DNA from 2 places in the Kitasatospora sp. NPDC028961 genome. Region 1 is predicted to be linked to the other one. Evidence: riboswitches for the same ligand, from Rfam matches in the RefSeq annotation. Region 1 holds a riboswitch; the other holds the start of a gene.
The links. A riboswitch is a leader RNA that binds a small molecule or an ion and turns the genes downstream of it on or off. The one in region 1 is predicted to bind glycine.

Region 1 (4,257 bases):
GGCTTGCGACCGCGCAGGTCGCCGAAGCGGCCCAGCAGGGGGGTCAGCACGGCGGCCGAGAGCAGGTTGGCCGTCATCAGCCAGGTGATGCTGGAGCCCGAGACGTCGAGCTCCTTGGCCAGCGAGGGCAGGATCGGAACGACCGCGGTCTGCACCACGCTGAACGACAGCATCGCCAGGATGAGGGCCGGCAGGACCCGGGCGCTGCTCTGCTTCTCGGCCGCGGTGGTGGGCTGTGGTGCCTCACTCACGGTTGCTTCCTCCCGTACATAGTGAATGAACTGAAGCAACCATGCCGGGAGATACTTCAGTGTGTCAAATATCGATCGGTGAAGCTTTGGCAAAGTCGAAGGACCCCGGACCGTGGAGGTCCGGGGTCCCTGGGTCGGACCGTCAGGCGAGCGGCCTCAGCGGGGCCGGCCGGGACGGCTCGCCGGCGCCCAAGTGCCCTCCGGTGCCCGCGTGTTCGCCGCCGCCCGGGCGCCCGGCGGCGCCGTCGGGAGTGGCGGACGGGGTGTGGTTGGACGAGGCGCCCGGGGTCGGGGCGGCCGCGGTGTTGTCGTGGACCTCGACGTGCTCGCGCCGCAGCTCGTCCCGGATCACCTCCTCGTCGGTGTAGCGCTCGACGACCAGGCGGACCCGCTCGATCGGCGCCAGGTACTTGCGAACCACCGGCCGCTCCTCGCGCAGCGTGACCTCCTCCACCGCCTCGGCGATGTCCTTGTCGCTCAACGAGGCCCGCTCCGCCTCGCCGACCGGCGTCCGCTCCACCCGGACCCGCTCGCGGACCACCGGCACCCGGCGCTCCACCGCCTCGCTGGTCACGTACTTGCGCAGCTTCGCGGTGCCCACGACATGCCACTCGGTGGTGATGTCCAGCCGTTCCTCACGGCAGGTGATCTCCACCGGCGCGTTCGGCGCCGACGAGGCCGCGCCCGCGCGGTCGGGCGCCGGGGTGCCGGAGGTGGCGGCCCGGGGGGCCGCCACCTCGGCGCCGTCGGGGCCGCCCGTGACGAGCGGGGCCGCCGGCGGGCGCTGCTCCGGTGCGACGGGCGCCGACGGGGTGGCGGGCGCGGTGGTGTCGAGGGTCCGCACGTTGGGCTCCGTAGCAGGTTCGGACGGCTTGCCGAGGTCGGCGGCCGGGGGGACGGTGAGGGGCGGGGCCATGCTGTCGGCCGAGTGGAAGGCGAGCGGCTTCGCCGGGGCCGCCGGGGCCGCCGGGGCCGACTGGTCGGCGGGCTTCGCCGCGGCGACGCCCGCCACCGCGGCGGTGCCCGCCGCTGCCGCCGGGGCGGCGGCCGGCACGCTGCCGAAGTCGAGGTCGGCCGGCTCGGAGCCGGAGCCGTCGCCGGCCGACGGCCGGCCGTCCACCTGGGTGTCCAGCCCGTAGTAGCGGTAGAGCTGGAGCTCCTGGGCGGGTGACAGGTGCTGGCCCACGCCGAAGTCCGGTGACTCCTTCACCAGGGACTTGTCGTAGGGCACCCGCAGTTCGTCGCCGGAGAACTCGCTCGTGGTCAGGGGGACGAAGGCGTCCCGGCCGAAGATGCCGGTCCGGACGGCCGCCCATTCGGGCTGCCCGGTGGCGTCGTCCAGGTACACCTCGTCGACCGTGCCGATCTTGTCTCCGTTGCGGTCGACCGCCTTGTGGCCGATGAGGTCCCGGGGGTCGATATCGGTCTGCACTCTTTCCTCCAGTGCGTTGCGCCTGCGGAACGCCCGCAGGCCGGCGGCCGGCCCGCCCGTCCCATCCGCCACTTCACACCAAAAGCCATGAACCGGACCGGCGCGACCGGGGTGCGGCCGGACGGGCCCGGTGCTGCGCCGTCCGGGTCACGGACCGGCTGTTCACCTGCCAGGACGCACCCGTGATCGAGGCGCCTGCCGCTGGTACCCTGGGCGCGACCGCCGAGCCCGCTCGGGAGAGTCCCCGAGAGCGGAAGTCGCTGGTCGGGGCGCCGAAGGAGCAACTCCTCCCCGGAATCTCTCAGGCATCCGTACCGTGTGGGATAGGTCACTCTGGAAAGCAGGGCAGGACTGCCGGCGAGGGAGCCGGCGGCACCACCCTCACCGACGGTGCAAGCCGGCGGGGCGCCACAGCGCCTCGCGCGGGTGAAGCTCTCAGGTCCCGATGACAGAGGGGGAGGCCTGTCGGGTCCGTCCGCCCCAGGCCTGTCCGCTGTCGTCCGCAGCGGCGGTGCCGCCCGGCGTGCGTACCCCCGCCGGTCCGTGACCAGGAGGCCTCGACCACCATGAACGCCCAGCCGAACGCGGGACGCACCACCACCCCCGTGACCCTCACCGAGCTCGAGCAGGCCAGCCCCTTCGAGAACCGCCACATCGGCCCCGACGTCGCCGCGCAGGAGAAGATGCTGGCCCAGGTAGGCTACGGCTCGCTGGACGAGCTCGCCGCCACCGCCGTGCCCGAGGCGATCCGCTCCATCACCGGGCTGGACCTGCCCGCCGGCCGCAGCGAGGCCCAGGTCCTCGCCGAGCTGCGCGAGCTGGCCGGTCGCAACACCGTCCTCCAGCCGATGATCGGCCTGGGCTACTACGGCACCTTCACCCCGCCGGTGATCCTGCGCAACGTCCTGGAGAACCCGGCCTGGTACACCGCGTACACGCCGTACCAGCCGGAGATCTCGCAGGGCCGCCTGGAGGCGCTGCTCAACTTCCAGACCGTGGTCTCCGACCTCACCGGTCTGCCCACCTCCGGCTCCTCGCTGCTGGACGAGGGCACCGCGGCCGCCGAGGCGATGTCCCTGGCCCGCCGTGTCACCAAGGTCAAGGGCGGCGTCTTCCTGGTCGACGTCGAGACCCTGCCGCAGACCGTCGCGGTGATCCGGACCCGGGCCGAGCCGACCGGCGTCGAGGTGGTCGTCGCCGACCTCTCCGCCGGCATCCCGGCCGAGATCGCCGAGCGCGGCGTCTTCGGCGTGCTGCTCCAGTACCCCGGCGCGACCGGTGTGGTCCGCGACCTCGCCCCGGTGATCGAGCAGGCCCACGGCCTCGGTGCGATCGTCGCCGTCGCCGCCGACCTGCTGGCGCTGACCCTGCTGAAGTCCCCGGGCTCGCTCGGCGCCGACATCGCCTGCGGCACCTCGCAGCGCTTCGGCGTGCCGATGGGCTTCGGCGGCCCGCACGCCGGCTACCTCTCGGTGCGCGCCGAGTACGCCCGCTCGCTGCCCGGCCGCCTGGTCGGCGTCTCCGTCGACGCCGACGGCAACCGCGCCTACCGGCTGGCCCTGCAGACCCGCGAGCAGCACATCCGCCGCGAGAAGGCCACCAGCAACATCTGCACCGCCCAGGTGCTGCTGGCCGTGATGGCCTCGATGTACGCCGTCTACCACGGCCCGGACGGCCTGGCCGACATCGCCCGCCGTACCCACCGCTACGCCGCCGCCCTCGCCGAGGGCCTGCGGGCCGGCGGCGTCGAGCTGCTGCACGGCGAGTTCTTCGACACCGTCACCGCGGTCGTCCCCGGCCGCGCCGCCGCGATCGCCGAGGCCGCCCGCGCCCACGGCATCAACGTGTACCAGGACGGCGAGGACCGGATCTCGGTCTCCACCGACGAGACCACCACCCGCGAGCACCTGGCGGGCGTCTGGGCCGCGTTCGGCGTCGAGGGCGTCGAGACCCCGGAGAGCGCCGAGGCGCTGCCGGCCGCGCTGCTGCGCGAGGACGAGTACCTGACCCACCCGGTCTTCCACAGCCACCGCTCGGAGACCGCCATGCTGCGCTACCTGCGCCGCCTGTCGGACCGCGACTACGCGCTGGACCGCGGCATGATCCCGCTGGGCTCCTGCACCATGAAGCTCAACGCGACCACCGAGATGGAGCCGGTGACCTGGCCGGAGTTCGGCCAGCTGCACCCGTTCGCGCCGATCGACCAGGCCCAGGGCTACCTCACCCTGATCCGCCAACTGGAGCAGCAGCTGGTCGAGGTCACCGGCTACGACGCCGTCTCGATCCAGCCGAACGCCGGCTCGCAGGGCGAGCTGGCCGGTCTGCTGGCCGTCCGCGCCTACCACCACGCCAACGGTGACGCGCAGCGCGACGTCTGCCTGATCCCGTCCTCCGCGCACGGCACCAACGCGGCCTCCGCCGTGATGGCCGGTATGCGCGTGGTCGTGGTCAAGACCCTGGTCGACGGCGACGTGGACGTCGAGGACCTCCGGGCGAAGATCGAGCAGCACCGCGACAACCTCGCGGTGCTGATGGTCACCTACCCGTCCACCCACGGCGTGTACGAGACCCAGA
Region 2 (4,257 bases), on a different contig from region 1:
GGGCGAAGTTCTCGGAGGCGATCATTTCCAGGGTGGTCTGCTGGCGGTGCAGCTCGGCGTCGACTGCGGCGGCGATCTCCGGGTCGAGCGAGTGCAGGGACTGGTTGAGAACCGTCATGGTGTGGTCTTCCCAGGGAGGAGAGAAGGAGGTGCCGCGCCTGGCACGCCCCACGGAAGGGTGGCGGCGGGCGACCGGAGGGCGGAGGAGGCCCGGTGGCCGGGGCGGCCGCCGCACTGCGGCCACCCCGAACGGCCGGCTCAGGCCGGGTTGGTCAGGGCGTTGTACTCGTCGGCGCTGAGCAGCTCGTCGGTCGACTCGACGCGCACCTTGAACAGCCAGCCACCCTCGAACGGGGCGCTGTTGACCAGGGAGTTGTCGTCCAGGACGTCCTGGTTGACCTCGGTGATCTCGCCGGTGACCGGCGAGTACAGGTCGCTGACCGACTTGGTGGACTCCAGCTCGCCACAGGTCTCACCGGCGGTCACGGTCTCGCCGACCTCGGGCAGCTGCACGTAGACGATGTCACCGAGCGCGTCGGCGGCGTGGGCGGTGATGCCGACCGTGGAGACACCGTCCTCGACGGCGGTCAGCCACTCGTGCTCCTTGGTGTACTGCAGGTGCTGGGGGTTGCTCATGGCGTCATTCTCCAGGATGGGAAGCGGGTACGACGAAGCGGGCCGCCGGACGGACGGCTTCGACGTGGATCTTCGGAGGGTCAGGCCCGGGCGGGCGCGCTCGTGAGGCCTCGGCGGGCGCGCCCGAACGGCGTCAGCGGGCGCGCTTGTAGAACGGCAGCGCCACGACCTGCACCGGCTCGTGCTTGCCGCGCACGTCCACCGCGACGGTGGTGCCCGGGGCGGCGTGCGCCGCGTCCACGTAGGCGATCGCGATCGGCTTGCCCAGGGTGGGGGAGGGCGCGCCCGAGGTGATCCGGCCGATCGGCTCGCCGTCGGCGGTCACCACGGTGTACTCGGCGCGCGGCACGCGCTTGCCCTCGGAGACCAGGCCGACCAGCACCCGCGGCGGGTTGGCCTCGGCCGCGGCGGCGGCCTGCTCCAGGGCCTTGCGGCCGACGAACGCGCCCTCGTTGGTGGTCTTGTCGAAGCGGACCACCCGGCCGAGGCCGGCGTCGAAGGGGGTCAGGTCGGTGGAGAGCTCGTGCCCGTAGAGCGGCATGCCGGCCTCCAGGCGCAGCGTGTCGCGGCAGGAGAGGCCGCAGGGGACGAGCCCGCGGCCGGTGCCGGCCTCGGTCAGCGCCGTCCAGATGTGCGCGGCGTCGCCCGGGTTGCAGAAGATCTCGAAGCCGTCCTCGCCGGTGTAACCGGTGCGGGCGAGCAGCACGTCGCGGCCGGCCACCTGGGCCGGGAGGATCGCGTAGTACTTCAGGCCGGGCAGGTCGGCCTCGGTGGTGTCGGCCAGGATCGCGGTGGACTCCGGGCCCTGGACGGCGATCAGCGAGTAGGTGTCGCGGTCGTCGGTGACGACGGCGTCGTAGCCCTTGGCGCGGGCGATCAGCTCGTCCAGCACCAGCTGGGCGTTGGAGGCGTTGGCGACGACCAGGAAGGCGTCCTCGCGCAGGCGGTAGACGATCAGGTCGTCCAGGATGCCGCCGTCCTCGGCGCAGATCATGGTGTAGCGGGCCCGCAGCTCGCCGAGCGCGGAGACGAAGCCGACCAGCGCGTGGTCCAGCATCGCACCGGCCTGCGGGCCGGTCACGGTGATCTCGCCCATGTGGGAGAGGTCGAACAGACCGGCCTTGGTGCGGACGGCGAGGTGCTCCTCGCGCTCGCTGCCGTAACGCAGCGGCATGTCCCAGCCGGCGAAGTCGGTCATGGTCGCGCCGAGGGCGCGGTGCAGCGCGTCGAGCGCGGTGAGGCGGAGGGACGACATGGCCTGGAACTCCTCGGTCTGGGCACTCAGGTGTGCGCACGCCGGACCGGACCCGCTCGGGGACCGAGCCTGCGCGCGGGCATGCGGCGGCTGGGTCTCCCCATCTGTCGTCGAACCTGAGAGCTTCACCGCACGCGGGCCCGCAGCGCTTCACAGCTAACAGGACAGCATGGCGGCTTGCACCGTGGGTGGGCGCGCGACAGGGCCGTGCGCCGCTTTCCAGATGTGCCTAACCCGTGCGGTAGGGGGGCCTGAGAGATTCCGGGGAGGACTTGCTCCTTCGGCGCCGGCTGTACCGCCTCTCGGGGGTACTCCGGACTCTCCCGCGCGGGTTCGAGCGGCCGGTATGGAGTTGAGGTTCTCGGCGGGGAACACCCGCAGACGCGGACATCATGGCACGTCCCGGCGGAAGACGGGAGAGGGGCCCCGGGCCCGGCCCCGCCCGGCGGGCTCGGCCCGCACCCGCCACCGCCAGCCCACCGGTACCGCCCCGGCCCCGTACCGACCGGTACCGGCGCGCACCGCGGCCCCGGCCGCGGGCCCGCTAGGCTGCTCGGCGTCGGCGAACAGAGGACGGTACAGCGGCGGATGGGGTACCCGGTGGAGCAGCAGCAGGGGTGGGGCGGCCCGGAGGCGGCATTGCCCGGCGGTGGATGGCCCGCGAACGAGCTGGAGCAGGTGCTCACGGCCGCGCTCGGCGATCCCGGCGCGACCCCCCGGGTGTTCGAGGTGCTCGCCCGCAGCCAGGTGTGGATCCCGCTGCCGGCCGGCGGCGACCCCCAGGGCCAGGCCCTGGACCTGCCGACCATCGAGCTGGCCGGCGACCCCTACGTCCCGGTCTTCTCCTCGCAGGAGGTGCTCCTCCAGCAGGCGCCCGGGATGGCCTTCGCGATCGCGCCGGTCTGGGAGTTCGCCCGCGGGCTGCCGCTGGGCGTGGGCATCGCGGTGAACCCGGAGGCGCCGGTGGGCATCCCGGTGCCGCCGCAGGGCGTCGCCGAGCTGCGGCGCGGGCCGCGCGAGGACCGCTGGGACGCCCCGGAGGCGCCGACCGGCGGCCGGGTGGCGCTGCGCGAACCGGTACCGGGCGAGGACCCGGAGGCCTTCCTGGCCGCCTGCCGGTACGAGCTCTCGGGCCTGCCCGGCGTCCTGACCGCCAGGCGGGCGCTGGCCAGCGTGGAGGGCGAGCCGACGGTGATGTTCGTCGGCGTCCAGCTCGATCCGGCGGCCCCGGCCGAACCGGCGGCCGTGAACGAGGCCCTGGGCCGTGCGCTGGGAACCGCGCCGCTGCCCGGCGGCGTCCACCTCGTACTGCTCGACCTCGCGGAGGACCCCGTGGTCGAGTGGCTGCTCAACCGGGTCCAGCCGTTCTACGCACGGATGTGACGCGTTCCTCCTCGCCCGGCACCGGGCCGGAGGCCACCGCCGGGCACGTCGGCGTGGCGGTGGCGGGTGGCGCCCCATAGGGTGCCTGCAGATGACCGCCGGGCCGGCGGCAGGTGAGAGAAGAAGAGGCGCAGCGAGGTGGGCGCATGAGTGCGGGAGCGGTAGCGGGCGGTGCACCGGGGCCCTGGGGCCAGGCACCCGCCGGGCGCCCCGGCGCGGATCCGAGAGCGCTGGAGCACGCCCTGCGCGAGGTCGCGCCGGAACGCTGGGAGGCGTACGAGGCACTGCTGCACGCGCTGGCCGCGGGGCAGGTCTGGATGCTGCTCTGGCACGGCACGCCGGGCAGTCCGGACGCCCAGTACGGGAACATGGAGATCAGCGGTCACGGCTACGCGCCGGCCGTCACCTCGCCCGAGCAGCTGGCGGCGTCCGGCTGGGCGCGGGCGCACGAGGTGATCTCGGGGCGTGAGATCGCCGCCTCGCTCTATCGCACCCGCTGGGGCCTCTGGCTGAACCCGCACGCCCCCGGCGGCGGCGTCGGGGTGCCCTGGGCGGACCTGCGCCGGATCGCGGCCGGCCTGGACCGGCTGCCGGCCGGGCCGCTGAAGCTGAGCGAACCGCAGGTGCAGGCCCAGCAGTTCTTCGCGCTGCTGGAGCGGCAGGCGGTCGAGGTGCGGGCGGTCAAGGCGTTGCGCCGGGCCTGGGTGCAGCCCTCCGTGGGCGAACCGTACCTGGCCATCGGGCTTGAGCTGTACGAGAGTTCGCCGCCCACGGTGGAGGCCGTCCGGGCGCTGATGCAGCGCGCGATCGCGGTCGCGCCGGAGGGGCTCGCGGTCTCCACCGTCGCCATGGGGGACGAGTACGACCCGGTGGCGCTCTGGATGCGGGCCAACGCGCGGCCGTTCTACGACCGCGAGGCGGGCGGCCACGGCCGCTCGCAGGCCGCGCCGTACCCGCCGGTGCCGCCGCCGCCCTACGCCTCG

Region 2: linked by a shared signal. The riboswitch ahead of gcvT (glycine cleavage system aminomethyltransferase GcvT) and the one ahead of gcvP (aminomethyl-transferring glycine dehydrogenase) in region 1 are both predicted to bind glycine.

What each region holds. Positions count from the first base shown of each region.
Region 1 covers NZ_JBVHVO010000018.1:13,421-17,677, forward strand. Annotated here, with positions in the region: gene ACZ4UX_RS25815 (MFS transporter) at 1-251, opposite strand, end outside; gene ACZ4UX_RS25820 (PRC and DUF2382 domain-containing protein) at 394-1,683, opposite strand; glycine riboswitch at 1,907-2,010, shown strand; gene gcvP (aminomethyl-transferring glycine dehydrogenase) at 2,250-4,257, shown strand, end outside.
Region 2 covers NZ_JBVHVO010000005.1:325,986-330,242, forward strand. Annotated here, with positions in the region: gene glyA (serine hydroxymethyltransferase) at 1-118, opposite strand, end outside; gene gcvH (glycine cleavage system protein GcvH) at 259-636, opposite strand; gene gcvT (glycine cleavage system aminomethyltransferase GcvT) at 770-1,891, opposite strand; glycine riboswitch at 2,121-2,227, opposite strand; gene ACZ4UX_RS13740 (enhanced serine sensitivity protein SseB C-terminal domain-containing protein) at 2,480-3,274, shown strand; gene ACZ4UX_RS13745 (enhanced serine sensitivity protein SseB C-terminal domain-containing protein) at 3,421-4,257, shown strand, end outside.